One region of the Delftia deserti genome, then DNA from elsewhere that is predicted to be linked to it. Evidence: predicted binding sites of a transcription regulator. Region 1 holds the regulator's gene; the other holds the start of a gene.
The links. The regulator NrdR, encoded in region 1, represses ribonucleotide reductase genes. The targets are predictions, from matches to a motif close to CACNANATNTNGTG.

Region 1 (15,209 bases):
GCTTTGTGGCCCAGGAAGCAGAGACCGTGTTCCCGGCCGTGCACCAGGGGCTGGGTCTTGGGGATTTCATTGTGCTGGGCCACAGCGTGGGCGGCGGCATGGCCGCCATGGTGGCGGCCCGATATGGCGCGCAGTGCAAGGCAGTGGTCACGGAGTCCGCCCAGGCCTTTGTGGAAGATCGCACCTTGCAGGGCATTCGCGCGGCCCAACAGGATTTCGCCCGCCCCGGCCAGCTGGACCGCCTGGCGAAATACCATGGCGACAAGGCGGCCTGGGTGCTGTCTGCCTGGGTCGATACCTGGCTGTCACCGCCTTTTGCCGACTACCGGCTGGACGAGGCGCTGGAGCGCGTGCGCTGCCCGGTGCTGGCCATCCATGGAGAGCACGACGAGTTCGGCTCCCTGGTCCACCCCGAGCGCATCCGTGACCGTGCCAGCGGTCCGGTGGAGGTGGAGATCGTGGCCGGTGGCGGCCACGTTCCCCATCGCGAGCAGCCCGAGCGCATTGCCCAGCGCATCGCCCGCTTCCTGGCGCGCGTCTGAGGGCTCGCGCGCCGCTGGCGGCGCCCGGTTCAGCGCGCCAGAAAGTCCCTGATGGCGAACAGCGTCTGCTCGGGCGCTTCCGTCATCTGGTTGTGGCCAGAGGGCAGTTGCGCGATCTGCACCTGCCGGCCTGCCGCCCTGGCCGCATCGATCAGGCCCCTGGCGGCCTTGGGCGGGGTCATCTGGTCCTGCTCGCCCAATGCGAACAGCACCGGGCATTGCAGGGCGGCCATGGCCGCCTCGCCGCCTGCGTAGCTGTCGCAGGCCTTGAAGCCCGCATGCAGCAAGTTCGTGCCGGCATTGCTGGCCAGCACGCGCCGGCCCAGCGCCATGCCGGCGCCGAACACCCAGCTGCCCGCGCCATTGGGCGGTGCCAGCGTGGCGCGCGAGAACACATTGACCATGCGGATGGCCTGCTGCGGCGTGCTCAGCGCGGAGTCCAGCAGGGCGGGCGAGACCTTCATCGGATAGGCCGTGCCCACCAGCACGAGGTGGCTGGCGCGCGCGCCCAGTCGCGCGGCCGCTTCCATGGCGATCAGGCTGCCCCAGCTGTGGCCGACCAGCGCGGCCTTCCCGATGCCTGCCGCATCCATGAGCTGGCCGATGAAATCCGCCGCCGCCTCCACGCTGGCGGGCGCGTCACCCGCGCTGCGGCAGTGGCCGGGCAGGTCTATGGCCAGCACGTTCCAGCCGTGGTTTGCCAGGTAGCGGCTTTGCAGGGCCCAGACGCTGTGGTCGCACAGCACGCCGTGGATGAGGATGGCCGTAGGCTGGGCGGGGTTGAAGGCCTTGCCGCCCGTATAGGCGTAGATGGCGTGGCCCTGAACATCGATCTTCATTGTTGGTATCTCCCTTGTCGGCTCACGCTGCCTTTTCAGCGGCCTTGAGGGCGCGCTTGAGGTCATCGATCAGGTCGTCGGCATCCTCCAGTCCGATGGACAGGCGTATCGTGCCCTGGCCGATGCCGGCCTGGGCCAGTGCTTCGTCGCTCATTCGGAAATGCGTGGTGCTGGCCGGATGGATCACCAGACTGCGGCAGTCGCCCACGTTGGCCAGGTGGCTGAAGACCTTGAGCGTCTCGATGAACTTGCGCCCCTGGTTGCGGTTGCCCTTGATGTCGAAACTGAACACCGAGCCCGCGCCGCGCGGCAGCAGCTTCTTTGCCAACTGGTGCGAGGGATGGGTGTCCAGCAGCGGGTGGCCCACGCGGCCCACCAGCGGATGGCTGGCCAGGAATTGCACGACCTTCTCGGTATTGCGGATGTGGCGCTCCATGCGCAGCGGCAGCGTCTCTATGCCCTGCAGGATCAGCCAGGCCGTGTGCGGGCTCATGCAGGCGCCGAAGTCGCGCAGGCCTTCGCGCCGCGCGCGCAGCAGGAAGGCGCCGGTGCTGCTTTCCTCGCTGAACACCATGTTGTGGAAGCCGTCGTAGGGCTGGGTCAATTCGGGGAAGCGCCCCGACTTTTCCCAGTCGAAGCTGCCGCCGTCCACCACGATGCCGCCGACCACGGTGCCGTGGCCCGACAGGAACTTGGTGGCCGAGTGGTAGACGATGTCCGCGCCATGCTCCAGCGGCTTCATCAGCCAGGGCGAGGTGAGCGTGGAGTCCACCAGCAGCGGCACGCCGGCTTCATGGGCAATGGCGCTGATGGTGGGGATGTCCAGCACATCCAGGCCCGGGTTGCCCACCGTCTCGCCGAAGAACAGCTTGGTGTTGGGGCGCACCGCGGCACGCCAGCCGTCGATGTCGCCGGGCTTGACGAAGGTGGTCTCTATGCCGAAGCGCGCCAGCGTGTAGTGCAGCAGGTTCTGCGACCCACCGTACAGCGCCGTGCTGGCCACGATATGGCTGCCCGCGCCCATGAGCGTGGCCACCGACAGGTGCAGCGCCGCCTGGCCGCTGGCCACCGCGATGGCGCCCACGCCGCCTTCCAGGGCCGAGACCCGCTGCTCCAGCACAGCGTTCGTGGGATTGGAGATGCGGCTGTAGACGTGGCCGGGGCGCTCCAGGTTGAACAGCGAGGCCGCATGGTCGCTGGACTCGAACACGAACGAGGTCGTGAGGTGGATGGGCGTCGCGCGCGCTCCGGTGGCGGGGTCGGGCTGGGCGCCCGCGTGCAGCGCCAGGGTGTCAAAGCCGGGGTCCGAGTAGCCGGGCATTCCTGTCTCCATGGTTGTCAAGGCAAGCGGGCATTGTGGGCTATATTTCCCGTCAGACACGGGCTTGCCGCAACCACGGCGACACAGACAATTTTGGAGATACGGCATGAAAGTAAGTGACATCCTGCGCGTCAAGGGCAACACCCTCTACACGGTGTCGCCGGACGAAAGCCTGGCCAGCGCGGTGCAGGTGATGTCGGAGCGCGATATCGGCTCCCTCGTGGTCATGGAGCATGGCGACGTGGTCGGCATGCTGACCTTCCGCGAAGTGATCCAGGGCTTCGTCAAGCACGGCGGGGTTGGCGAGACGCTGGTGCGCTCGGCCATGGACGACGCTCCCATGACCTGCACCATGGAAACCGACATGGATGAGGTGCGCCGGATGATGCTGGACCGCCATGCGCGCTACATGCCGGTGATGGACAAGCGCATGCTCATGGGCGTGATCAGTCTGTACGACGTGGCCAAGGCCGTGGTGGACAGCCAGAACTTCGAGAACCGCATGCTCAAGGCCTATATCCGCGACTGGCCCGAGGGCGAGCGTCAGGGCGCGGACTGAATGACAGAGCGCCTCTGGCGCTCCAGGCCATCCAGGCCACACACCAAGGCCTCGGCCGCTGCAGGCGGCGGAGGCCTTTTGCTTTTCCTGCACTTGGCAGGCATGGCAGGCATGGCAGGCACAGGCAATCGGGCCGGCAGGCCGGGGCAGGCGCGGCCGTCGATGGACTTCTACATTGAAGGCACAGTCCATCCACCCAGGAGTGCCCTTGTCCCTCGAACCACCCTCTCTGTTGCAATTGCGCGAAGCGGCCCTGCAGTGCGCGCTGCCTGTGGACAGCGCTTCGCTGGATGCCTATGACCGCCTCGCACAACCCCTGGTTGCCTGCTACCGGCTGCTCGATGCCATCCCTGTCGACGCTGTCGCGTCGACAGGGATACGTGCAGCCCGGCAGCCCGATGCAGCCGAGGATCCACTGAACGCCTGGTATCGCTGCACGGACATCGTCAGTACGGATGCACTGGCGCAAGCCGGTGTACTGGGCGGTCGCGGTGTGGCGCTCAAGGACAACATCTTCCTGGCCGGCGTGCCCATGATGAACGGTAACGCTGTCATCGATGGCTATGTTCCCTCCTTCGATGCCACGGTGGTCACGCGGCTGCTGGCAGCCGGCGCGCGCATCAGGGGCAAGGCGGTCTGCGAGAACCTATGCCTGTCGGCCAACAGCTTCACCAGCGCCAGCGGGCCCGTTCACAACCCGCACCGCCATGGCCATTCGGCGGGCGGCTCCTCATCGGGCTGCGGGGCCCTGGTGGGGGCGGGCCTGGTGGACATGGCCATCGGCGGGGACCAAGGCGGCTCCATCCGGCTGCCGGCCGCGCTGTGCGGCATCTACGGCATGAAGCCGAGCTTCGGCCTGGTGCCCTACACCGGCGCACTGCCGATGGAGCCCACCATCGACCACCTGGGGCCCATGACGGCCTCGGTGGCCGACAACGCGCTGTTGCTGGAGGTGATTGCCGGCGATGATGGCGTGGATCCGCGCCAGCGCAATGTGCGCGTGCAGCGTTACACCGAGGCGCTGGGCCAGCCCATTGCCGGCATGCGCATCGCCGTTCTGGAGGAGGGCCTGGCCATGCCGGGAGCCCATTCCGGGGTCAACCAGCAGGTGCGCCGGGCGGCGGCGCAGCTGGCTCGGCTGGGCGCGGTGGTGGAGTCTGTTTCCCTGCCCGTCCATGCGCGCGCTGCGGGTGTGTGTCGGCCCATCCTGCTGGAAGGTTCCTTGCGCACGGTGTTCGGTGCCGGCGGCTTCGGTACGGGGCGCCACGACCACTATCCCGAGGATCTCATGGTGCGCTTCCGCGAGGGCCATGCCCAGGCGCTGGACAGGTTGCCCCTGACCATCCGCGCCGCGCTGGTCGCGGGCACGCACCTGACGCGCATGAACGGCCACCGTTACTACGCCCGGGCCATCAACTTCGGCCAGAAGCTGCGCATCGCCTATGACGCGTTGCTGCAGCGCTTCGATGCGCTGCTGATGCCGACCACGCCGTCAGTGGCCCAGCGCCTGCCCGAGGGCCAGGCCGAGACGCTGGACTTCGTGGAAGCGACTGCCGGCATGGTGGGTAATACCCTGCCATTCAACGTCACAGGCCACCCGGCCATGTCGCTGCCCTGCGGACGTGTCGACGGACTGCCGGTGGGCTTGATGCTGGTGGCTGCGCATTTTGCAGAACCCGTCATCTACCGCATCGCCCACGCCTATGAGCAGTCCGTGGACTGGCGCGCCTTGTAGTGCGGATGCGACCACCGATCACCGATCACCGCATCGTCCGTACCGTACCCGCTGGCATCGATGCAAGGGAGAGACCCATGAACAAGCACATCGCCGGCGCCATCATTCTGGCCCTCGCCTCTTTGCTGGCCCACGCGCAAGCCAATGATTTTCCACGTCGCAGCATCACCATCATCGATCCCTACCCCGCCGGCGGCAGCACCGACGTGCTGTCGCGCCTGCTGGGCGAGCAGATGAGCCGTTCCCTGGGCCAGCCCATCGTGGTGGAAGCCCGCCCGGGCGCTGCCGGCACCATAGGTTCTGCCCAGGTGGCGCGTGCCAGGCCCGACGGATACACGCTGCTGGTAGGCAACCCGGGGCCCAATGCCATCGCGGCCAGTGCCTTCTCCAAGCTGTCCTACGACGTGGAAAGGGATTTCGCGCCCATCATGATCGCGGCCACGGTGCCGGTATTGTTTTGCGTGGGCAAGGACTCGCCGCTGAAGAAACCGGCCGACCTGATCGCCATGGGCAAGTCCGGCAAGCCCGCCAACTTCGGCTCCACGGGGCCCGGCGGCATATCGCATATTCTGGGCGAGCTGCTCAACCGCGATGCAGGCACGCACTTCAGCCATATCCCCTACAAGGGCGCCGCCCCCATGTCCGTCGCCATCATGTCCGGCGAACTGGACTTCGGGATGCTCACCGGTCCCGATGCCATGCCCCATGTGCGCGGCGGCAAGATGCGGTGCATTGCGACAGCGGGCGCAGAGCGCTCGCCCCACTTTCCCGATGTGCCCACCTGGACCGAGGCCGGCGTGCCGGGCATCAAGATAGATGTGTGGTTCGGCTATCTTGCGCCCGCAGGAACGCCGGCCGCCATCATCGACAGGCTGCATGGCGCCATGGAGGCTGCTCTGGCGACCCCTGCGGTCAAGAGCCGGCTGGATGAGCTGAGCATTGCCGTCAAGGCAAGCACTCCGCAGGCCTTCGCCCAGCGCATCCGTGCCGACCGGGAGCTGTACGGCGGCATTGTCAGGGCCATCAACCTCCGGCTCGATTGAGCACCGCGCTGGGCGGCACGCCATGGGCCTGACGGAACGCGCGGCTGAAGTGCGAAAAGCTCGTGAAGCCGCAGGCCAACGCCGCATCGGTCACACGCTGTGCCTCGCCTGACTCGAGCAGGCGGTGCGCCTGGTCCACCCGCTCGCTCCAGAGCCAGCGGCTGGGTGTGGAGCCTTCGTCTGCGAACAGGCGTGCCAGGCTGCGCAGGGATATGCCCAGGCTGCTTGCCACCTGCTGCAGCGTCAGCTCCGTGTCGTCAAGGCGCGCCCGCATGTACTGCTTGGCATCGGCTAGCCGGCTTGGCTCGGCACAAGGCCCACTGCTGAGCGTGGCGAACAGCACATGCAGCAGCGACGAGCGCAGATGCGCACCCGCCTTGGTGCCGTGCGGTGAGGGCAGGGCGGCGAGTTGGCGGACCATGCAAGCCAGCAGGCCGGTCGCTGGGCCACCTGCGGGCAGCAAGCGGCTGGCCGGAAGGTCCGGAACCATCCGGCTCAGCCAGGAACGGGGAAGGCGCACGCAGGTACTGGACATGCCCTGTTCATAGCGCCATTCATGCCGCTGGTCGGCATTCCAGAGCACGATGTCGCCCGTGTTCTGAACAAGGCACTGGTTGGCCGTATCCAGGATCACCGGTCCGGCCTCCAGCACGGAAAGAAACATTGCATCCGCCGGCTCGTGGCGCATGCTGCGCGCGCTGGTTCCTGGCGGGCGTGTCAATTGCAGCATCAGCAACCCCCCAAGATCCTGGCTGGCCAGGCGCAAAGGCGTGTCCAGGGCTGCCGGTTGGCTGCTGCGCAGAGCCGGGTACATCAGAAGGTCGGTCAGGCGACTGTAGCTTGCGAAGTTGCCCTGATCGCTGTGGCGCGATGAATCGAAATGAACCTGCATTGGAGAATGCCTCCCGGATAGGGAGCGGGCACCTTCGGAAGTATTCAGCAGGACCCACTCAGGCTGGCAGGCGGATTTTTGCCCATGGAAATTTGTGATCGGACAGCCCGGTCTTTTCGGCGGGCGATAGGGTGCCGCCAGGCTTCCAAGCGTGCGCCGTGGCCAAGAAATGGCTAGAGGTTCAGCGCCGGGGTTTCAGCAGGGCGCTGGGCGGCATGTCATAGGCCTGCCTGAAGACACGGCTGAAGTGCGAGAAGCTGGTGAAGCCGCAGGCCAGCGCCACATCGGTCACGCGCCTCGCGTTGTCTGCTTGAAGCAGCAGATGGGCCTGGGCCAGTCGCTCGTTCCAGAGCCAACGGCTCGGGGTCAGTCCTTCAGTGGCAAACAGTCGCGCTAGGCTGCGCAGCGACATGTCCAGACCCTGAGCTGCCTGCGAGGGCTTGAGCTCAGGATCATCGAGTCGGGCTCGCATGTATTGCTTGGCCTGGGCAAGCCGGTTGCGGGTTCTGAACTCAGCAGGGCTGGACGAGGTCAGCAGCGTGTTCAGCAGCACGGGCCTGAGGTCCTGCTCCTCGGCATCCTGCTGAAGGCTTGCCGATGGAAAGGGTAATTTGTTCCCAGAATCCTTGCGGTCCTGGCTTTGGGTCGAGTCGGAAGAGGCCTGCATTTCACGAACCTCCCGCAATTTGCGGCTGGTGCCTGTGTGATGATCCGCAGGCGGTTGGAAAAAGGGTGATTTGCAATTTTAACTATGAATACATGCAATCCGATAGCCATATTGCGTCTCGCTGGGCGATGGCTGCCTGCGCAATGCACCGCCGCAGCGGGGGCGGCGTTTGCGGGCTGCCCGGGCATAATCGTTGGCCTATGAGCGGCAACACCTTCGGCACCCTATTCACTGTCACCAACTTCGGCGAATCGCATGGCCCGGCCATAGGCTGCGTCATCGATGGCTGTCCGCCCGGCATGGCGCTGAGCGAAGCGGACATCCAGCAAGACCTGGATCGCCGCCGCCCCGGCACCAGCAAGTTCGTGACGCAGCGCAACGAGCCCGATGCGGTGGAAATCCTCTCGGGCGTCTACGAAGGCCGCACCACGGGCACGCCGATCGCGCTGCTGATCCGCAATACCGACCAGCGCAGCAAGGACTACTCCAACATTGCGCAGAGCTTTCGTCCCGGCCATGCCGACTACGCCTACTTCCAGAAATACGGCATCCGTGATCCGCGCGGCGGCGGCCGTTCCTCGGCACGGCTGACGGCCCCCACGGTGGCCGCCGGTGCCGTGGCCAGGAAGTGGCTCAAGGAAAAGTTCGGCACCGAGTTCCGCGCCTGCATGACCCAGGTGGGCGAGTTGTCCCTGCCCTTCGAGGGCTGGGAGCATGTCCCCAACAACCCGTTCTTCGCGCCGGTGGCCGATGTGACCCGCTACGAGGAGTACATGGACGCGCTGCGCAAGTCGGGCGACTCCTGCGGCGCCGCGCTGCGCGTGCAGGCCACCGGCATGCCGGTGGGCCTGGGTCAGCCGCTGTATGACCGCCTGGATGCCGACATTGCCTACGCCATGATGGGCCTGAACGCGGTCAAGGCCGTGGAGATCGGTGCCGGTTTCGACAGCGTGGTCCAGCGCGGTACCACGCACGGCGACTCTCTGAGCCCCGAAGGCTTTCGCAGCAACAACGCCGGTGGCATCGTCGGCGGCATCAGCACGGGCCAGGACCTGGAAGTGCGCATAGGCATCAAGCCCACCAGTTCCATCATCACGCCGCGCGAATCCATCGACGTGCAGGGCCAGAGCACCGAGGTCATCACCAAGGGTCGCCACGACCCCTGCGTCGGCATCCGCGCAGCGCCCATCGCCGAGGCGCTGCTGGCCCTGGTGGTGATGGAGCATGCGCTGCGCCACCGCGCACAGTGCGGTGACGTGGATTCGGGCCTGGCTCCCATCCCTGCCGCCGCACCCTGAAAGCACTGCCAGGCCACCAAAGAAAAAGCCGCCCAAGGGCGGCTTTCTTGCGTCCTGCCGGCCTGATCAGCCGGGATTGCGCACCTCATCCATGACGTTCTTGAAATCGTCCACATCCTCGAAGCTGCGGTAGACGCTGGCGTAGCGGATGTAGCCGACCTTGTCGAGCAGCTTGAGCTCGCGCATCACCATCTCGCCCAGGCGGCTGGAGAGCACTTCGCGCTCGCCCAGGTTGCGCAGCCGCTCCTCGATGCGCTCGATCGCGGCATCGATCTGCTCAGTGCTCACGGGGCGCTTGCGCAGCGCGATCTTGAACGAGCCCAGCAGCTTGGCGCGCTCGTACTCGATGCGCCGCCCGTCCTTCTTGACGATTGCGGGAAAGCTGACCTCGGGCCGCTCGTAGGTGGTGAAGCGCTTGTCGCAGCCGCCGCACTGGCGGCGGCGGCGGATGAAGCCCCCATCCTCGGCCTCACGGGTCTCCACGACCTGGGTGTCCGGATGGCTGCAGAACGGGCACTTCATGGCAGGCCTCTATGCGTGCAACTCAGGCGCCGTAGACCGGGAAGCGGGCCGTCAGCTCGGCCACCTGGGCGCGCACGCGGGCCAAGTTGGCCTCGTCGGCGGGGTTCTCCAGCACGTCGGCCAGCAGGTTGGCTGTCAGGCGGGCTTCCTCTTCCTTGAAGCCGCGCGTGGTCATGGCGGGCGTGCCCACGCGGATGCCGCTGGTCACCATCGGCTTTTCGGGATCGTTGGGGATGGAGTTCTTGTTGATCGTCATGTGGGCGGCACCCAGCGCGGCTTCGGCCGCCTTGCCGGTGATGCCCTTGGCGCGCAGGTCCACCAGCATGACGTGGCTTTCCGTGCGGCCGGAGACGATGCGCAGACCGCGTGCCGTCAGCGTTTCCGCGACAACCTTGGCGTTCTTCACGACCTGTTCCTGGTAGGTCTTGAACTCGGGCGACAGCGCTTCCTTGAAGGCCACGGCCTTGCCGGCGATGACATGCATCAGCGGGCCGCCTTGCAGGCCGGGGAAGATGGCGCTGTTGATGGCCTTCTCATGCTCGGCCTTCATCAGGATCACGCCGCCGCGCGGGCCGCGCAGGCTCTTGTGCGTGGTGGTGGTGACCACGTCGGCGTGGGGCACGGGGTTGGGGTACACGCCTGCGGCGATCAGGCCGGCATAGTGGGCCATGTCCACCCAGAAGATGGCGCCGACTTCCCGGGCGATCTTGGCGAAGCGCTCGAAGTCGATGGCCAGGGCGTAGGCCGATGCGCCGGCCACGATGATGCGGGGCTTGTGCTCGCGCGCCAGCGCTTCCATCTTGTCGTAGTCGATGGCTTCTTCGGCATTCAGGCCGTAGGAGACCACGTTGAACCACTTGCCCGACATGTTCAGCGGCATGCCGTGCGTCAGGTGACCGCCTTCGGCCAGGCTCATGCCCATGATGGTGTCGCCGGGCTTGGCAAAGGCCATCAGCACGGCCTGGTTGGCCTGCGAGCCGGAGTTGGGCTGCACGTTGGCGGCCTCGGCGCCGAACAGCTTCTTGACGCGGTCGATGGCGAGCTGCTCGACCACATCGACGTTCTCGCAGCCGCCGTAGTAGCGCTTGCCCGGATAGCCTTCGGCGTACTTGTTAGTGAGCTGGGAGCCCTGGGCTTCCATGACGGCAGGCGAGCAATAGTTCTCGCTGGCGATCAGCTCGATATGTTCTTGTTGACGCAGGTTCTCGGCCTGGATGGCGGCAAAGACTTCGGCGTCGACCTTCTCGACGGTATTGGTGCGTTGAAACATGGCAGTCCTGTGAACTTGAAATTCCCTTGAGGCCAAGGGCTGCCCAGGCGAACGGCGGAACACTCCAGATCCCGCGTGCGCATGGAGGCTGGGCGGTACGCTCCCCGGTGGTTCACAGAAGGTGGTCCTTCTCGGGCCTTCTGCTGGTTTCCACGTCAGCGGCAGCGGTGCGTGAAGCGGCTGCGCCTATCGCCAGTTGCGTACCCCGATAGTGTAGCTGAGCCGGTGGCGCCGAAGACCTGGCAGGGCGTTGCAGAAGGCGTTTGCGTGGGCCACCTGCAGTTGGATCGGGCATGAAAAAAGCTGGCCTCGGCCAGCTGTGCACTCACTATGCCGGGAAGTCAGGCTACAGCGCCGGCTCCTGGGACTGAAGGGCCACCTGCTCGGAGCGGGCAGAGGTGTTGCTCGAGCTGACCGGCACGGCTGCAGGCGCAGCCGATGCTGCCGGGCCCGAGGCCTCGGCCACGGGGGTGGCCGGCTTGGTGGAGGCGATCTGTACGGCCTGCCGGGGCTGATCGACCTTGGCGGTCATCAAAGGCACGGCACGCAGGCCGGCGGCCATGCGCAGGCGCTGGTGCTCGGCCAGCACCTTGGCAGCGTAGCCACCATCGGTGGGCAGGTTGGCCGCGCCCACGTAGTAGCGCAGGCCTCCTTCGATGGAGCCGGCGCGCTCGATGCATTCCTTGAGCACGCGCACGCCCACGCGCAGATTGCTGACCGGGTCGAAGGCAGCGTTCTGGCCACCGAAGTTCTCATACTTGTCGGTATGCACCGTGGTCATCACCTGCATCAGGCCCTGCGCGCCGACAGCGCTTTGCGCAAACGGATTGAAGCTGGACTCGATGGCCATGATGGCCAGGATCAGCGTCGGGTCCAGGCGGTTGACCTTGCCCAGGTCATAGGCCTCGCTGACCAGTGCCGCGATCGGCTCGGGCGCCACGCGGTACTTCTTGCTGAGCCAGAAGGCCACGGCTGCCTGCTCCTTGGGCAGGTTCTTGGGGTTGGTCGCCGTCGCCCGATCGCTGGCAGCGAGTTCGACGGGAACACCCAGCTCGGCCATCTGGCGAGCGGTCAGCCAGGAGCGCAGCTGGCTCTCTCCGGCGTCGCGCAGGTCAGGACGGGCGAACAGGGTGATGGCCATGAAGGCCACAGCAAGGCCCAGCAGGGCGAAGCTGTTGTGGATGATGGCAAGAAAACCGTTGGCCACATCGATGGCGAACGTTCGCGCGGCGGCGAAAAATTTTCCTGACGCTGGCATAGCTTTTTCCTTTCTAGGGGCACCAACCCGAAACGGCCTTCGCCGAAGCGAAGGCCGGTGAGGCTGACACCCTGGATTGGGTGCTGCGGATCCGGGAGGCTGGCGCTTGGTGCACCATTGCGTTGTAGGCCTGCGGGATCTGCTCAGTCGTGAGGCAGCAGAAACAAAAAACGCTCTATTCGAGCGCTGGCGGATTCTAGGAGTTCACCAAATACACGGTCAACACTATGAAATCAACTTTTTAGATCAATGAATAATAACAAACCATGGATGCAAACACAGTTTTGAGGTCTTGAAGAGCGGGTGGCGTGCTACCGATGTACGCCGCTTCCGCCGTTTTCAGAGTGCGTCATGAAATTGCAATGAAATGCAAAAGCACTGGCAGGCCGACCCTGCGTCCTTCTATATTGGAGGCGACTGCTCCTGCAGTCGTCTCGCCAAGGTGGAAGACAGGTAAAAGTGGTGTTCGATAGTGCGGACACCGTGGTTCAAGTCTTCCTCCGCGGCCTTCCTGGAAGCAATCTCTTGCTTCCAAGCAGCAAGGACCATCCTCTCCTTGACTGCGGAAAACGGTCGGGACTTGTGCCCGCCGTAAAGCCCGGAAGCCGGTTCACGGCTTCCGGGCTTTGTCGTTAAAGGATGGCCGCAACGTCAAGAAATGTGCCGTGGTGCGGACCCAGCCGTTGCTGCCGCCCCAATTTCTGGTGCAATGCAGCCGTTGCCCTGTCCTGTGTCCCTGGATGGGGCTGTACTAGTTACCAGAGCCCCATGCAATCTCTCTTCAAGCACCGCTGGCTGCGCAGGCTGGCCATCGCCCTTGTGGCCTTCCTTTTGCTGTGGCTGCTGCTGTGGGCGCTGGTGCCCGTTGTGGCCAGGAGTCAACTGGAAAAGCAGGCATCGGCCAAACTGGGCCGTCAGGTCCGTGTGGGTGCAGTGGAGTTCCGGCCCTGGTCGCTGGAGCTTACCCTGCGCGACCTGAGCATTGCCAGACGCCAGGCGGAAGGCACGGCGCCGGAGTCCGTGCCGTCTTCATCTTCTTCCCCCCAGCTTCAGATCGACCGCATCTATGTCAATGCCAGTATCCAGTCGCTGTTTCGGCTGGCGCCGGTGCTGGATGCCATCGAGGTCGATGCGCCGGTGCTGCGCCTGACCCAGCAGAGCCTGGGGCATTTCGATGTGGACGATGTGCTGGCCAGGCTGGCCGAACCCGGCGACACGCCGCCCTCCAGGCCCGTGGGCTTTGCGCTGTACAACATTGCGCTGCGCGACGGCCGCGTGGAGTTGCAGGACGAGGTCCAGCAGCGCCAGCACATGCTCGAGCAGTTGCAGCTGCGCCTGCCCTTCATCAGCAACCTGGAGTCCAAGCGCGAGATCAAGGTGCTCCCGCACCTGTCCTTTGCGCTCAACGGCAGCCGGTTTGAATCCAGCGCCCAGAGCACGCCCTTCACCGAGCAGCGCCAGACCGCTGTCGATCTGAGCTGGCAGGGCGTGGACCTGACGCCCTATCTGGGCTATATACCCGCCACTGCACCGGTCAAGCCGCGCTCCGGCGTGCTGGATACCAACCTGCATATCTCCTTTGAGCAGGCCGAGCAGGCCGTGGTCCGCATCACCGGGGAGGTCAGCCTGTCCGGCGCCGAGCTGCATGACCGTGACGGCGCCCCCCTGCTGCGCTTCGAGCGCCTGGCCGCCGTGCTCAAGAACGTGCAGCCGCTGCAATCGGTTGCGGAGCTGGAGTCCGTGCAGTGGAGCGCCCCCGAGATTTTTGCGGCCCGCGATGCGCAAGGCCGCATCAATTGGATGGCGATGGGGGGGGCTTCCTCCCCGGATGCCAGGCCGGCAGCGGAAAAGCCTGCCTCCGACGCCCCCCAGCCATGGAAGGTCAGCCTGGACAAGCTGTCCGTTGCCGATGCCACGGTGCACTGGCGCGATGCTGCTCCCGACGCTGGAAAGTCCGGCGCTGCGCTGCAGGCCCGCGAGCTGTCGTTGCAGGTGCGCGATATCCGCTGGCCCCTGGAGCAACCGCTGCAGCTTGCTGCCAGCATGCAGCTGCAGCTGCAGCCGGAGTCGGCGGGGGAGGGGGCGAAACCTGCCGAGTTGCAGCTGAGCGGCGCCTTGACCGACAAGCAGGGCCAACTGGCCTTCTCCGCGCGGCAATTGCCGCTGCAACTGGCGGCACCGTACCTGTCTGCCCATCTCAAACCCGAGCTGACGGGTCTGTTGAGCGCCGACGCCGGCCTGGGCTGGAACGGTGCTGCCATGGTGGTTCAGGTGGCCGGGCTGGGCGTGGAGCAGTTGAGCCTCAAGGACAAGGCCGCGCCCGTCGATATCGCGCACCTGCAGCTGGAGCAGGTGCAGGTCAATCTGGCCAGCCAGCAGGTCTCCGTGGGCCGCCTGGCATTGCAAAAGCCGCAGCTGGCCGTGTTGCGCGATGCCCAGGGCCGGTGGATGTACGAGCAATGGCTGCCGCCCGCCTCCTCGGCGTCCGCATCGCAGGACGCCGGCAAGGACAAGTCCCGGCCCTGGGGCCTGAAGCTGCAGGCGCTGGAGGTCGATGGCGGCGCCATTGCGCTGCGTGACGAAGCGCCCGTGCGCAACGCGGATTCCGCGCGCACCGTGTCGCTGGACCTGGGTTCGCTGCGCCTTCGCATGGGCGCCATCGAGCCGCTGGCCGCCAAATCCGCGCCCACGCCGCTGGAGCTGTCCGCCCAGGTCGGCTCGGGCCGGCGTGTCCAGGCGGGCTCGCTGAGCCTGCGCGGGGACCTGGGGCTGGCGCCGCTGTCGCTTCAGGGCAAGTTGCAGGCGCGCAGCCTGCCGCTGCATGCGCTGGAGCCCTACTTTGCCGACATGCTCAATGTGGAGTTGGTGCGTGCCGACGGCAATTTCCTCGGACAACTGCGCTTTGTCAGCCAACCGGCCGGTCCCGAGCTGGCGGTGCAGGGGGATGTCGAGCTCGTGGACCTGCGCATGCGCTCCGCGCTGGCCTCTCCCGTGCAAGCGGCGGGCGAGGCCGCAGCGCAGGGCGCGCCACGCACGGCGGCAGGCGCCGTGGCTGCCGTGCTCAGCGAATCCACGGCCGACCGGGCCAAGGCCCAGTCGGCTGCCTTGGGACTCGGCCTGCGCGATGAACTGGTGGCCTGGAAGACGCTGGCCGTGCGCGGGCTGGATCTGCAGATGCAGCCTGCCCAGCCGCTGCGCCTGAGCGTGCGCGAGACGGCGCTCAGCGACTTCTTTGCGCGCGTCATCGTGCAGCGCAACGGGCG
Region 2 (15,209 bases), 3.2 Mb from region 1:
GCCATGATCAAGGCGGGCGTGCCCTGCGTGCCCGGCTCGGATGGCGAGCTGCCTGACGATCCCGTGCAGATCCGCCGCATCGCCAAGGCCGTGGGCTATCCGGTGATCATCAAGGCCGCAGGCGGCGGCGGTGGCCGTGGCATGCGCGTGGTGCATACCGAGGCGGCGCTGATCAATGCCGTGCAGATGACCAAGGCCGAGGCCGGTGCGGCCTTCGGCAATCCTGCCGTCTACATGGAAAAGTTCCTGCAGAACCCGCGCCATGTGGAAATCCAGATCCTGGCCGACAACCACCGCAACGCGGTCTACCTGGGCGAGCGCGACTGCTCCATGCAGCGCCGCCACCAGAAGGTCATCGAGGAAGCACCGGCTCCTGGCATTCCGCGCCGCCTGGTTGAGAAGATCGGCGAGCGCTGCGCCGCTGCCTGCAAGAAGCTGGGCTACCGTGGCGCCGGCACCTTCGAGTTCCTCTTTGAAAACGGTGAGTTCTACTTCATCGAGATGAACACCCGCGTGCAGGTGGAGCATCCGGTGACCGAACTGATCACGGGCGTGGACATCGTGCGCACCCAGATCATGGTGGCCGCAGGCGAGAAGCTGCCCTTCACCCAGCGCCAGATCAATGCCCAGCTCAAGGGCCATGCGATCGAGTGCCGCGTGAATGCCGAGGATCCCTACAACTTCATGCCGTCGCCGGGCCGCATCACAATGTGGCATGCCCCCGGTGGCCCCGGCGTGCGCGTGGACTCGCACGTCTACAACAACTACTTCGTGCCGCCGAACTACGACTCCATGATCGGCAAGATCATCGTCCATGGCGACACGCGCGAGCAGGCGCTGGCGCGCATGCGCACGGCGCTGCTGGAGACCGTGGTCGAAGGCATCAAGACCAATATCCCGCTGCATCAGGATCTGATGGTGGACGCCAAGTTCATGGAAGGCGGCACCAACATCCATTACCTGGAAGAGTGGCTGGCGCACCGCAACGCCAACAAGCGTTGAGCAGGTCGCCCGATTGACCCTGCATGCTGGCCCCCGGCGACGGCGGCCAGCATTTTCATTTATTGCATAGAAAAGGATGGGCCCATGTTCGAGTTGAGCCTGCTGTGCCCGGAAGACCGGGTTGAGACCATCAGCGATGCGCTGGATGCGCTGGACGCCCTGAGCGTATCGGTGGAGGATGCCGACGCGCAGACCGAGGCCGAGCAAGCCCTGTTCGGCGAGCCCGGCATGCCGCCGCCCAAGGACGGCTGGCAGCGCAGCCGCCTGGTGGCGCTGTTCCCCTCGCAGCAAGCGGCCGAAGAGGCGCGTGATCTGCTGCTGCCCCAGGACTTCTTCGAGGGCTGCAGCATCATCGCCGTCAAGCAGGTGCCGGAGCAGGACTGGGTGCGCCTGACGCAGTCGCAGTTCGCCCCGGTGGACATCACGCCCGAATTCTGGATTGTTCCCACCTGGCACGAGCTGCCGCCCGAGGCGCGCGTGAGCATCCGCCTGGACCCGGGCCTGGCCTTTGGCACGGGCACGCACCCGACCACGCGCATGTGCCTGCGCTGGATCGCCCGCCAGCCGCAAGGCAGTCTTGGCCGCACGCTGGACTACGGCTGCGGCTCGGGCATCCTGGCCATTGGCGCTGCCAAGTTCGGTGCCACCGACATCGACGCGGTGGACATCGACCCGGCGGCCGTGGAGTCCACGCGCTACAACGCCGATGCCAACGCCGTGCAACTGAAGGCGGGCCTGCCCGATGCCGGCAACGGCGAATACCGCACCGTGCTGGCCAACATCCTGGCCACGCCGCTGAAGGTGCTGGCGCCGCTGCTGTGCGGCCGCGTGGCAGCGGGTGGAAGCCTGGTGCTGGCCGGTATCCTGGAGCGCCAGGCCGACGAACTCAAGGAGGCCTATGCGCCGTACCTGGCGCTGGAAGTGGCCGACAGCGAAGATGGCTGGATCCTGATGACCGCGCGCCGCGCGGCCTGATTTCCGGCCCTAGTCCCCGCGCGGCCGCCGCCTTCGTGGCGCGGGCCGCGAGCAGCTGCCTACAATCGATCGCTGATGAGCCAAGTCACCCGCTGTCCTGCCTGTGGAACCCGCTTCAAAGTGGTGGCCGACCAGCTGCGAATTTCGCAGGGGTGGGTGCGCTGCGGCGTCTGCCATGAAGTGTTCGATGCCTCCGAGGACCTGCAGCCCCTGCCCACGGCACCTGTGAACGCGGCCGGCACCTCGGTGGCCGGCACTCCGGTGGCCGGCGGGGCATCGCACAACCCGGCCGAATTCGAGGACGATGACATCCGCGAATTCAGGGAATCCATGTGGCTGCCGACGGCGCCGAGCGGATTGCCGGGGCGGGTTGCATCGGGTACTGCTGCACCTGTTGCGCCCTCTGTACCTGCCGCACCTGCGGCACCTGCGGTATCCACCGCAACGACGGCTGCGGCTGCCAGGGCCGAGCCTTCGCCGTCCATGCCGCCGGCCGAGGTGCCGGCTCCTGAGGCTCCGCCTCCGTCCCCTGTGACCGCGAAGGACCCCTCCGCCAGCGCCGCCGAAGAGTCGGGCAGCGCGCTGCCTGGAGCGTCGCTGGTGGACGAGATCCTGGCTGCGTCCCGGGCAGCGCCGAAGTCCCCGCCCGCCGCCCAGGCCGAGCAGGCCGTTGACGGCCTGCTCGGACCCGAGCCTGGCACTGCGGCTCCTGTGCCCGCACCGGCAAAGGATGAGGAAGGCGCGCCGTTCACACGGCCCCATAAGCCATCTGATAAGCCATCCGACAAGTCGTCCGATGCGCCTGCGCCGTCCGTGCCGACCGGCCTGCTGCGGGAATCGGAATCGGAGTTGCAGGCGCAGGCCTCCGTGCCTTCGCCGGAGTTCTCCCGCTGGCCCGACAGCGATGGCGAGGGCAGCGGTGAGGCTGCGGCCGCGCTGCCCGAGGCCGAGCCCGGCTTTGTGCGCCAGGCGCGCCGCAAGGCCTTCTGGCGCCGGCCTGCCGTGCGCGTGGCCCTGGTGCTGGGCAGCCTGCTGGGCGCGGGCGCATTGGCCGGCCAGGTGATGTGGGGCCAGCGTGATGCGCTGGCCGTGCAGCATCCTTCGCTGGCGCCCACGCTGCAGGCCCTGTGCGCCATGGCGGGCTGCGAGCTGCAGCCGCGCCGCCAGATCGGCGACGTGGTGATCGGCAGTTCGGGCTTTCGGCAGCTGCCGCGCAGCGGCCAGTACCAGTGGAGCCTGAGCCTGGAGAACCGTTCCGACTTCCCCGTGGCCATGCCCGCTGTCGAACTCACGCTCACCGATGCCCAGGACAAGCTGCTGCTGCGGCGCGTGATCCGGCTTGACCAGTTCGGCGCGCCCGCGCAGATCGAGGGCCATGGCGAGTGGAGCGTGACGGCCCCGGTCGAAGTGCAAGGCCTGGAGGCGGCCGTTGCCGGCTATCGCGCCCTGGTTTTTTATCCCTGAATCCCCCTGACTTTTCAAGAAAGCCGAGACACACCATGGCCGCTCTCATCTGCGGATCGCTTGCGTTCGACAACATCATGACCTTCGAGGGAAGGTTTGCAGACCAGATCCTGCCTGACCAGTTGCACATCCTCAATGTGTCCTTCCTGGTGCCCACGCTGCGCCGCGATTTCGGCGGCTGCGCGGGCAACATCGCCTACGCCCTGCGCTTGCTGGGCGGCGATGCCTGGCCCATGGCCATGGTGGGCAGCGACGGCGCCGACTATGTGCAGCGCCTCGACGAACTGGGCGTGCAGACCGCGCACATCGGCCAGCTGCAGGACACGCACACGGCCCAGTGCATGATCATGACGGACCGTGACAACAACCAGATCACGGCCTTCCACCCGGGCGCCATGATGCAGGCCCACGGCAACCGCATCACGCCAGAGCTCAAGGAGCAGGTGCGCGTGGGCATCATTGCACCCGATGGCCGCCAGGCCATGCTCGAGCATGCCCAGCAGTTCAAGGCGGCCGGCATTCCCTTTGTGTTCGATCCAGGCCAGGGCCTGCCCATGTTCGATGGACAGGAGCTGCGCAGCTTCATCGAGCAGGCTGACTGGGTGGCCGTGAACGACTACGAGGCCCGCATGCTCAGCGAGCGCACGGGCTGGAGCCTGGAGCAGATTTCCGGACAGGTGCAAGGCCTGGTGGTGACGCTGGGGGCAGAGGGCTGCGAGGTCTGGGTGCAAGGCGCCAAGACCCTGGTGGCGCCGGTGCAGCCCGCCGCCGTGGTCGATCCCACGGGATGTGGCGACGCATGGCGTGGCGCCATGCTGTTCGGCCTGGAGCGTGGCTGGGACCTGGTGCGTTGCGCCGAACTGGGCAACCGCCTGGGCGCGCTCAAGATTGCCAGCCGTGGCCCGCAGAACTACGTGCTGGACTTCGCCCAGCCCTGAAGCCGGGATCGCCAGGCGGCGGCGCAGCCGCCGTCTTCACAATGAAAAAAGCCCGACTCCAAAGAGCCGGGCTTTTTGCTTTGAGACCGGAAAAGTCTCAGGGCTTGTTGCCTGTGGGGAAGGGCCATGCGGCTTGGGGAGCCAGGCGGGTTTGCGCGATGGGCGCGGGTGCGGCAGCGGGAACTGCAGGCGCGGCAGCGGCGGGAGCTGCTGCGGCCTTCTTGGGGGCAGCGGCCTTCTTCGGGGCTGCAGCCTTCTTGGCGGGAGCGGCAGGAGCTGCTGCGGCCTTGGCGGGCGCTGCGGCAGGCTTGGCAGCTGCAGCGGGCTTCTTGGCAGCAGCAGGAGCGGCAGCCTTCTTGGCGGGAGCTGCGGCCTTCTTCGCGGCAGGTGCAGCAGGTGCAGCAGCCTTTGTGGCAGCAGGAGCGGCGGCCTTCTTTGCAGCAGGAGCAGCAGCCTTCTTGGCGGGAGCGGCAGCCTTCTTCGCAGCAGGTGCAGCAGCCTTCTTGGCGGGAGCGGCAGCCTTCTTGGCAGCAGGAGCAGCAGCCTTCTTGGCAGGAGCAGCGGCCTTCTTTGCGGCAGGTGCAGCAGCCTTCTTGGCAGGAGCGGCAGCCTTCTTTGCGGCAGGTGCAGCAGCCTTCTTGGCGGGAGCAGCGGCCTTCTTTGCGGCAGGAGCAGCAGCCTTCTTGGCGGGAGCGGCAGCCTTCTTCGCAGCAGGAGCAGCAGCCTTCTTGGCGGGAGCGGCAGCCTTCTTCGCAGCAGGAGCAGCAGCCTTCTTGGCAGGAGCGGCAGCCTTCTTTGCAGCAGGAGCAGCAGCCTTCTTGGCGGGAGCAGCAGCCTTCTTCGCAGCAGGAGCAGCAGCCTTCTTGGCAGGAGCGGCAGCCTTCTTTGCAGCAGGTGCAGCGGCCTTCTTGGCAGCAGGAGCTGCAGCCTTCTTCACAGCAGGTGCAGCAGCCTTCTTGACGGGTGCTGCCTTGGCAGTGGCCGTGGTTTTCTTCACGGTTTCAGCCTTGGGAGCAGCCGCCTTTTTGGCAGTGGTCTTCTTGTCGGTGGGGGCCTTGGTGGAGGCCGTCTTCTTCGCAGTTGCCATCATCTTCTCCTTCGTTGATTTGCACAAAACACTTCGGGGTACGGGGCTCCGAAGCGATCCAAAGCGATGTGGAGTGACGCATCGCAATGAACACGGAGACGCCCCACGCCGCAACACCATCGGTATTGCAAAAGCGTGAAGCGCGTCATGGTTCGCATTGTGCCTGCAGAGAAGCGATTAATCCCAGGAAAGTGCGCCTCCGGTTTGATACTCGATGACGCGTGTCTCAAAGAAGTTACGTTCCTTCTTCAAATCGATCATCTCGCTCATCCAGGGGAACGGGTTTTCCTCGTTGGGGAACAGGGCCTCAAGGCCGATCTGCGTGGCGCGGCGGTTGGCGATGTAGCGCAGGTAGCCCTTGAACATCGATGCGTTCATTCCGAGCACGCCGCGCGGCATGGTGTCCTCTGCGTAGCGGTATTCCAGCTCGACGGCCTTGACGAAAAGCGCCGTGATTTCTTCCTTGAATTCGGGTGTCCACAGCTGTGGATTTTCGAGCTTGAGCTGGTTGATCAGGTCGATGCCGAAGTTGCAGTGCATGGACTCGTCGCGCAGGATGTACTGGTACTGCTCGGCGGCGCCGGTCATCTTGTTTTGGCGACCCAGCGCAAGGATCTGCGTGAAGCCCACGTAGAAGAACAGGCCCTCCATCAGGCAGGCGAAAACGATCAGCGACTTGAGCAGGGTCTGGTCGGTCTCGAAGGTGCCGGTCTTGAAGGCGGGATCCATGATCGCTTCGATGAAGGGGATCAGGAATTCGTCCTTGTCGCGGATGGAGGGGACTTCGAGATAGGCGTTGAAGATCTCGCCCTCATCCAGGCCCAGCGACTCCACGATGTACTGGTAGGCGTGGGTGTGGATGGCTTCCTCGAAGGCCTGGCGCAGCAGGAACTGGCGGCACTCGGGCGCCGTGATGTGGCGGTAGGTGCCCAGCACGATGTTGTTGGCGGCCAGCGAATCGGCCGTCACGAAGAAGCCCAGGTTGCGCTTGATGATGCGGCGCTCGTCCTCGGTCAGGCCGTTGGGGTCCTTCCACAGGGCGATGTCGCGGTTCATGTTCACTTCCTGCGGCATCCAGTGGTTGGCGCAGGTGGCCAGGTACTTTTCCCAGGCCCACTTGTACTTGAACGGCACCAGCTGATTGACGTCGGTCTTGGCGTTGATGATGCGCTTGTCGGCGGCATTCACGCGCTTGTGTGTGGTGCTGGGCGCAGCCTCCGCGCCGCTGGGCGTGTTCGAGAGGGTGGCGTCGTCGTCAAAGGTCAGCATTGCAATTTTCTCCGGCATGCCCTGGGGCATATGTTCAGTTCATTCGGTGCGAAAGAGTCCTCTCTTTCTGCTCCGGTCAATGTAGGACCATGGGTGGCCTGGCGTGTTGAGCAGGCCCAAGGTCCATGGCGAAGATCCTGCGCATGGCGCTGGCTGGCGGGCAGGGCGCGGGGCCTGCGCCGTGGCGAGGCCCCGCGCTGCGCGGCTTACTGGCAGGCTTCGCAGCCGGGATCGTCGATGGCGCAGAACTTGATGTCCGTCGCCGGTGCCTGGGCGCGTGCGGCGGCTGCCGCGGCTTCCAGGGCGCTGGAGGTGTTCACGGCGGCAGGCTGTGCGGCGGCGGCCGAGGGCACGGCGTTGAGCACGCGGCTTTGCACCGTGGACTTCTCGATGTTGGTGGCGCTGGTGGTGCGCAGGTAGTAGGTGGTCTTCAGACCGCGCAGCCAGGCCAGCTTGTAGGTGTCGTCCAGCTTCTTGCCCGATGCACCGGCCATGTAGATGTTCAGGCTCTGGGCCTGGTCGATCCACTTCTGGCGGCGCGCGGCGGCCTCGACCAGCCAGGTGGGCTCGACCTCGAAGGCGGTGGCGTACAGGCTCTTGACGTCCTGGGGCACGCGGTCGATGGGGCGCAGCGAGCCGTCGAAGTGCTTGAGGTCCATGACCATCACGTCGTCCCACAGGCCCAGGCGCTTCAGGTCACGCACCAGGTACTGGTTGATGACGGTGAACTCGCCGGACAGGTTGGACTTGACCGACAGGTTGCCGAACGAGGGCTCGATGGAGGCATCGACGCCGACGATGTTGGAGATGGTGGCCGTGGGCGCGATGGCCACGCAGTTGGAGTTGCGCATGCCGTGCTGGCCGATCTTGGCGCGCAGCGCATCCCAGTCCAGGCGCGAGGAGCGGTCCACTTCCACATAGCCGCCGCGTGCCTTCTCCAGCAGGTTCAGCGTGTCCAGCGGCAGGATGCCCTGGTCCCACAGCGAGCCCTTGTAGCTGGAGTACTGGCCGCGTTCCTTGGCCAGCTCGGTGGAGGCCCAGTAGGCGTAGTAGCAGATGGCTTCCATCGACTGGTCGGCGAACTCCACGGCCGCGTCGCTGGCGTAGGCGATGCGCATTTCATAGAGCGCATCCTGGAAGCCCATCAGGCCCAGGCCCACGGGGCGGTGGCGCAGGTTGGAGTCCTTGGCCTTCTGCACGGCGTAGTAGTTGATGTCGATCACGTTGTCCAGCATGCGCATGGCCGTGGTGATGGTCTTTCGCAGCTTGCCGTGGTCGATGGCGCCATCGACGATGTGGCGCGCCAGGTTGACCGAGCCCAGGTTGCAGACGGCGGTCTCGGTGTCGCTGGTGTTCAGCGTGATCTCGGTGCACAGGTTGGACGAGTGCACCACGCCGGCGTGCTGCTGGGGCGAGCGCACGTTGCAGGGGTCCTTGAAGGTGACCCAGGGGTGGCCGGTCTCGAACAGCATGGACAGCATCTTGCGCCACAGGTCCATGGCCGGGATGCGCTTGAACAGCTTGAGTTCGCCGTTGTCGGCCTTGGTTTCGTAGGCCTTGTAGGCGTGCTCGAAGGCGGCGCCGAAGAGGTCGTGCAGGTCGCCGACATCGGAGGGCGAGAACAGGGTCCAGTGGCCCTTTTCCATGACGCGCTTCATGAACAGGTCGGGAATCCAGTTCGCCGTGTTCATGTCGTGCGTGCGGCGGCGGTCGTCGCCGGTGTTCTTGCGCAGTTCGAGGAATTCCTCGATGTCCAGGTGCCAGGTCTCCAGGTAGGTGCAGACGGCGCCCTTGCGCTTGCCGCCCTGGTTCACGGCCACGGCCGTGTCGTTGACCACCTTGAGGAAGGGCACCACGCCCTGCGACTCGCCGTTCGTGCCCTTGATGCGCGAACCCAGGGCGCGCACGCGCGTCCAGTCGTTGCCCAGGCCGCCGGCGAACTTGGACAGCAGGGCGTTTTCCTTGATGGACTCGTAGATGCCGTCCAGATCGTCGGGCACCGTGGTCAGGTAGCAGGAAGACAGCTGCGAGCGCAGCGTGCCGCTGTTGAACAGCGTGGGCGTGCTGCTCATGAAGTCGAAGGACGACAGCAGCTCGTAGAACTTGATGGCGCGCGCGTTGCGGTCCTCTTCCTGCAGCGCCAGGCCCATGGCCACGCGCATGAAGAAGGACTGGGGCAGCTCGATGCGCGTCTTGCGCACGTGCAGGAAGTAGCGGTCGTACAGGGTCTGCAGGCCCAGGTAGTCGAACTGCTCGTCGCGCTCGGCCTTGATGGCGGCAGCCAGGCGGGGCAGGTCGTAGTTCAGCAGCTCGGGGTTGAGCAGCTCGTTGTCCACGCCCTTCTGGATGAAGCCGGGGAAATACTCGGCGTAGGCGGCCTGGATATCGGCCGGCTGCACGTCACGGCCCATGACCTCGCGCACGATCGTGTGCAGCAGCAGGCGGGCGGTGACGTAGGTGTAGTCGGGGTCCTTCTCGATCAGCGTGCGAGCGGCCAGGATGGAGGCCTTGAAGACTTCTTCGATCGGCACGCCGTCGTACAGGTTGCGCAGCGTCTCGGCGACGATGGGGGCGGCCTGGATATCGGCGTTGAGGTTGCGGCAGGACGCCTCGATCAGCGCCAGCAGGCGGGCCTGGTCCAGCGGCACGCGCTGGCCGTTGTCGGTCACATGCAGCACGGGCGCCGGTGCGGCGGCGGCAGCCGCTGCGGCCTCGGCGGCCTTCTTTTGCTCGGCACGTTCCTGGTTGCGGCGGTCGCGGTACAGCACGTAGGCGCGCGCCACGTCGTGATGGCCGCCGCGCATCAGGCCCAGCTCGACCTGGTCCTGCACGTCTTCAATATGGAAGGTGCCGCCGCCCGGACGCGAGCGCAGCAGTGCGCGAACCACGGCCTGGGTCAGCTCGTCCACGGTCTCGCGCACGCTGGCGGAGGCCGCACCCTGGGCGCCGCGCACGGCCAGGAAGGCCTTGGTCAGCGCGACGGCGATCTTTTGTGGCGTGAAGGGCACCACATCGCCGCTGCGGCGGATGATCTGGTAGCCGTCCTGCACGGACAGGTGATGGGCGGAGGAAGGATTGGCAGCATCACCGTGCGCAGCGGGAGCCAAAGAATTCAGTGCTTCTTGCATGAGTTTCCTCAACGGGTGTTTGTGGATAGAACAGACGCGGGCCTGCACTTGGGGCAGGCTTGCTGGGAGATGGAATCGGGGTCGGATGTGCACACCGTTTTCACAGGGTGTTCACAGCTTGTGAACACTAGATATGGTGTCCAGCGTGCTTTGGAGCACTACCTGTAGTGTATCGCCGTCTCATGTACACGGGGTACTCACAGCCGGAAAACCGCTGTTTGCGCTGCGCCAAACGGGTGCGCGACATACAAGCCAATAGCAGCAGATGCCCGCTGCGCGGTGGCTTGCGGGCGATGGCCCGTCGCGAGCCGCAGCAGCCTTGACCCGGCGCCGGTCGGACCGCTGAAAGCCCCATGGACAGTGGGGCTGCGCCATATGCGTGAATTTGTAAAAAATGATCAGCCACCCGCTGCGTGCGCCTGGCGCGCCACATCGGTTGCTTTCTGGATTGACAGACCGTTTGTCCTCTGCCTGTGGACAAGCGGCATTGGCTGCAAGACCTGGCGGTGCCTGCGATGAGGGTGTGTGCTTACGTGTCGGGCTGGCCCGCGCCTGGCGGCAATTGCCAGTTCGCCGTGGCATGGTGATGGGCCAGCAGCCTGCGCAACCGCTGCCAGTCGAAGCCGGGGCCCGGATCGCATTTGCGGCCCGGCGCGATGTGCTCATGGCCTGCGAGATGGGCCACGGGGTAGCGCGCCGCGATGGCGTTGCACAGGGCATCGAGCGCCGCGTACTGGGCCGCCTCGAACCGCAGGCCCTCCAGGCCTTCCAGTTCTATGCCGATGGAGTCGTCGTTGCAGCGGTCGCGGCCCCGCCAGCGGGAAGCGCCGGCATGCCAGGCGCGCGCATCGCAGTCCACAAACTGCCAGACCTCGCCATGGCGCGTGATGAAGAAATGCGCCGACACCTCCAGGCCGCGTATGCCCTGGTAATAAGGATGGGCGTCCCAGTCGAGCTGGTTGGTGAACAGTTGCTGGACCGCGCCCGTGCCGTACTCGCCGGGTGGCAGGCTGATGGAGTGCACGACGACCAGATCGACCAGCGCCTGGGCCGGGCGCTCGCCAAAGTTGGGCGAGGGCAGGTGGCGGGCCTGCTGCAGCCAGCCGCCTTGCCAGGTCCAGGCCGGGGCCTGGGTGGCTTGTGCCTGCGGATCAGGACTCTCCATGGCTGCCTCCGTCCGCCTCGGCGCTGGCATCGCCGGGCAGGGCGATGTTCAGCCGGTCGATGCGGTAACGGATCTGGCGCAGGCTCAGGCCCAGCCGCGCGGCCGTGGCCGTGCGGTTGAAGCCGTTTTCCTGCAGCGCCTGCACCAGGATGCCGCGCTCGCGCTCGTCCAGCCAGGCCTGCAGGTCGCGAGGCAGGTCGGCATCGGATGGCTCTGGCGATGGCGGGCTGCCTTGCGGCAGGGGGCGCGAAGGTGAGGGAGAGGGCGAGGCGGATGCAGGCGGGGCTGGCGGCGTGCCGCAGGGCAGCTGCATCTCGGGATCTATGCGCAGCGGTCCGTCCTCGCCCAGCGTGATGGCGCGGTGCAGCAGGTTCTCCAGTTCACGCACATTGCCGGGCAGGGGCAGGCGGGCGATCTGCTCCACTGAGCGCTCGTCGATCTCGGGCATGGGCAGGCCGGATTCCTGCGACAGCCGTGCCAGCAGGGCGCGGCACAGGGCGGGCAGGTCTTCGCGCCGCTCGCGCAGCGGGGGCAGCAGCACCTCGATGACATTGAGGCGGTAGTACAGGTCCTGGCGGAAGCGCCCCTGCTGGACATCGGCGGCCAGGTCGCGGTGGGTGGCGCTGACGATGCGCACGTCGGCCGCTTCCTCCTGTGCGCAGCCCAGTGGGCGCACGCGTCGCTCCTGTATGGCGCGCAGCAGCTTGGCCTGCATGGCCAGGGGCAGGTCGCCGATCTCGTCCAGAAACAAGGTGCCGCCGCGCGCAGCCTGGAAGTAGCCGTCGCGGTCCTGGGTGGCTCCTGTATAGGAGCCCTTGCGCGCGCCGAAGAATTCGGCCTCCAGCAGGTTTTCGGGTATGGCGCCGCAGTTCACGGCCACCATGGGGCCGTGGGCGCGCTGGCTGCAGGCGTGCAGGGCGCGGGCCACCAGTTCCTTGCCCGTGCCCGACTCGCCATGCACCAGCACCGGTGCCATGCCGCGCGCCACCTTGGCAATGCGCTGCTTGACGGCCTGCATGGCGGGCGACTCTCCAACCATGGCATCCAGCGCCCCGCCGCCGCTGAGCACGGGGCCTGCAGCCGGCGTCGCCGAGGGGCTGCGCGCCGGCATCACGCCCGGTGCCGGCACACCGCCCACGCCCTGGGCGGCCGAGGCCACGACCAGACGGAATTGCTTGAGGTCCACGGGCTTGGTCAGGTAATCGAAGGCGCCTGAGCGCAGGGCCTCGACGGCATTCTCGGCGGAGCCGTAGGCCGTCATGACCACGCAGCGCTCGCGCCGCTGCTGGCTGCGCAGGTCCTGCAGCAGTTCCATGCCCATGCCGTCGGGCAGGCGCATGTCGGTGATGACCACGTCGAAGCGCTGGGTCTGCAACTGCTCGCGCGCCTCGCCCACGCTGGCGGCGGTTTCCACGCGGTAGCCTTCGCGCAGAAGGGTCAGTTCATAGAGGGTGCGCAGATCCGGCTCGTCGTCCACGACAAGGATCGATGCGGCAGCGGGCAGGGAGTTCAAAGGCATCACACCACAATCTGGTCAAACAGGGAGGCCGGCAGGGCCGAGGCCGGGCCGGCACGGAACACGATGCTGAAGGCATTGCCCTCGACAGGGCCGTGCGGCGTGGGCCGCGACAGCCGCTGGTAGCTGATGCTGGCATCGTAGCGCTGGCACAGCTCGCGGCAGATATACAGGCCCAGGCCGCTGGAGCGGCTTTCCGAAGAGAAGAAGGGCTCGAACAGATGGCGTTGCACCGTGGGCTCCAGCGCGGCGCCGTCGCTCCAGACCTGTAGCCAGATCTGGCCGCCTGCCGGCGCGCCGGTCAGCACTTGCAGCGTGTGTGGTTCGTGGGCGTTGCTGCGGTAGCGCCGGGCGTTGTCCAGCAGGTTCACCAGGATGCGGCGCAGATGCTCGCCATCGAACACCACGGTCTTCTCCCTGGCGTCCAGCAGGAGCTGGATGCTGCGCACGGGCTGACCCTGGGCCTGCCATTCCTGGCAAACCTGGGCCACATGCTGGTCCAGGGCCAGCAGACCGGCATGCGCCTCGCCAATGTGCTGCTGGGCCCGGGCGATGTTGAGCACGTCCTCGACGATGCGTGCCAGGCGCTCGGCATTCTGGCCCACGATGCGGCACAGCTGCTGCTGGGCCGGGTCCTGCGCCAGATCCTCGGCCAGCAGGGCATTGGCCTGGGTGATGGCGGCCAGCGGATTGCGGATTTCGTGCGCCACGGCGGCCGACATGCGACCCATGGAGGCCAGCTTTTCCGTGCGCAGCCGCGCCTCCATCTCGCGCAGATCATGCAGAAAGACCACGCACAGCTGCTGCAGCAGCGCGGGCTCGGCCGCGTGGGCGGCCTCGGACTGGGTGGCGACCTCGGTCAGCCAGGTGCGCAGGTGCAGGCCCGTCATGCCTTCCTGGCCGATGGACTGCAGATGGATGGCGGCCGAGATGGGCAGGTTCTGGGCAAAGCTCTGGGCCACGGCGTCCTGCAGTCGCTGCCAGCCGGAATGCTCCTTGAGGGCGAAGGGCAGGGCATGCGCGTCGGCCAGCCCCAGCAGGTGCAGCGCGGCCGGGTTGGCCTGCTGCACGCGGAACTGGGGATCGACCACCAGCACGCCTTCGCCCAGGTGGCGGATCACCAGGGCATTGACCTGTTCCTGGGTCTGGGCCTTGCGGCTGCTGTGCTGGGCCAGGTGGCGCTCGCGCCGCACGCGGCGCGCCAGTTCGTGCGTCAGATAGGCCACGGCGAAATAGCCCGCGCAGGCAAAGCTGGCCTGGTAGTAGGCCTGGGTGCTTTCTATGCGGCCTGCCACGTCCTGCCATGCCACCCAGCCCAGGGTCAGCAGCGTCACGCTGGCCGTGGTGGCCAGGGCCAGCGTCAGATTGCCCAGCACGGCCGAGATCAGGATGGGAATGGCCAGCAGGGCCGAATAGTTCAGCGGCCCGGTCTGCAGCATCTGCAGCAGGCAGATGGCTGCAATGTCCACGCCGATCACGGGCAGCCAGTGCACGCCGGCGCGGGGCGAGGGCGGCTGGGCGCGTGCCGTCAGCCGCAGCAGCAGCGTCAGCCCCAGGTAACCCAGGCAGACCAGCCAGACCAGGGAATTGCCAACGGGCTGCACGCTGAGCAGCGCCAGTTGCAGCAGCAAAAGCGCAGTGGCGATGAGCACGCGGCCGGTCAGGAAGCCCTGCCATAGCCGGACAAAGGGGGCGTTGGCGTCGTGCGGCGACTGCGCCGCAGCCTCGTCGATGGTGGGGGGCTGGGGGGGGGGCCGCGGCCTGCATGCTCAGCGCCGTTGCGCCAGGGCCCGGTGCTCGGCGCTGCAGTAGTTGCGGCCTGCCGCCTCGATGGCTTCGCTGCGCGGCAGGTGCAGGCCGCAGTGTGCGCATTCGACCATGTCCTGTGGAGCCGCCAGCGGCGCATTGGCCGGGTTGGCCGGGTTGCGCGGCGCAGCGGCCTGGCGCCGCTCGCGCGCCTCGGCACGGCGCTGGCTGCGCCAGATGCCGACAGCCACGACGATGACGATCAGGACCAGCAGGTACTTCATGTGGTGCGCTCCAGAAGCACTTCCATGACGAAGCGCGATCCCGCATAGGCCAGCAGCAGCAGCAGGGCGCCTGCATAGAGCATGCGCACGGCGCTGCGGCCACGCCAGCCAAAGCGCGCACGGCCGATCAGCAGCACGGCGAAGGTCAGCCAGGACAGCAGCGAGAACACGGACTTGTGGTTCCAGACCCAGGCCTTGCCATAGAGCTGTTCGCCGAACAGCCAGCCTGCGGCCAGCGTGGCCGTGAGCAGCACAAAGCCTGCGGATACGAAGCGGAAGGTCAGGCGCTCCAGCGTGAGAAGCGGCAGGCCGCTGTCATGGCCACCGCCGCCCAGCCGCATGTGCTGCTCGGCGCGTGTCATCAGCGAGGCGTGGACCACGGCGGCCGCGAACAGTCCGTAGGAGGCAATGCCCAGTGCCAGGTGCAGCGGCAGCCAGGGCGAGGCGTTGACGTGCAGGGGCGTTCCCGGAAACAGCGCGGCCATGAGCACGGCGGCCGTGCCCAGCGCGGACAGCGCCAGCTGCGCGCGCATCTTGGGGAACAGCTGCTGCTCGACGCCATAGACGGTGAGCACCAGCCAGGCCGTCATGGACAGGGCCGGTGCAAAGCCGAAGTGAGGCTGCTCCCCGAGCAG

Region 2: ACFPFG_RS13430 (ribonucleoside-diphosphate reductase subunit alpha) is a predicted target of NrdR. The motif match lies at 9,989-10,002, and genes of this name have one in related genera.

What each region holds. Positions count from the first base shown of each region.
Region 1 covers NZ_JBHSIH010000001.1:5,889,349-5,904,557, forward strand. The annotation lists gene ACFPFG_RS27870 (alpha/beta fold hydrolase) at 1-542, shown strand, start outside; gene ACFPFG_RS27875 (alpha/beta fold hydrolase) at 572-1,381, opposite strand; gene ACFPFG_RS27880 (O-acetylhomoserine aminocarboxypropyltransferase) at 1,404-2,702, opposite strand; gene ACFPFG_RS27885 (CBS domain-containing protein) at 2,809-3,261, shown strand; gene ACFPFG_RS27890 (amidase) at 3,470-4,996, shown strand; gene ACFPFG_RS27895 (Bug family tripartite tricarboxylate transporter substrate binding protein) at 5,074-6,039, shown strand; gene ACFPFG_RS27900 (AraC family transcriptional regulator) at 6,020-6,931, opposite strand; gene ACFPFG_RS27905 (helix-turn-helix domain-containing protein) at 7,113-7,598, opposite strand; gene aroC (chorismate synthase) at 7,799-8,896, shown strand; gene nrdR (transcriptional regulator NrdR) at 8,963-9,418, opposite strand; gene glyA (serine hydroxymethyltransferase) at 9,441-10,688, opposite strand; ZMP/ZTP riboswitch at 10,723-10,898, opposite strand; gene ACFPFG_RS27925 (lytic transglycosylase domain-containing protein) at 11,035-11,946, opposite strand; gene ACFPFG_RS27930 (DUF748 domain-containing protein) at 12,715-15,209, shown strand, end outside.
Region 2 covers NZ_JBHSIH010000001.1:2,731,113-2,746,321, reverse strand. The annotation lists gene accC (acetyl-CoA carboxylase biotin carboxylase subunit) at 1-1,002, shown strand, start outside; gene prmA (50S ribosomal protein L11 methyltransferase) at 1,087-1,977, shown strand; gene ACFPFG_RS13450 (zinc-ribbon and DUF3426 domain-containing protein) at 2,053-3,441, shown strand; gene ACFPFG_RS13445 (carbohydrate kinase family protein) at 3,477-4,379, shown strand; gene ACFPFG_RS13440 (hypothetical protein) at 4,477-5,469, opposite strand; gene ACFPFG_RS13435 (ribonucleotide-diphosphate reductase subunit beta) at 5,644-6,735, opposite strand; gene ACFPFG_RS13430 (ribonucleoside-diphosphate reductase subunit alpha) at 6,942-9,863, opposite strand; gene ampD (1,6-anhydro-N-acetylmuramyl-L-alanine amidase AmpD) at 10,393-11,028, opposite strand; gene ACFPFG_RS13420 (sigma-54-dependent transcriptional regulator) at 11,015-12,547, opposite strand; gene ACFPFG_RS13415 (sensor histidine kinase) at 12,547-14,277, opposite strand; gene ACFPFG_RS13410 (PP0621 family protein) at 14,314-14,574, opposite strand; gene ACFPFG_RS13405 (cytochrome C assembly family protein) at 14,571-15,209, opposite strand, start outside.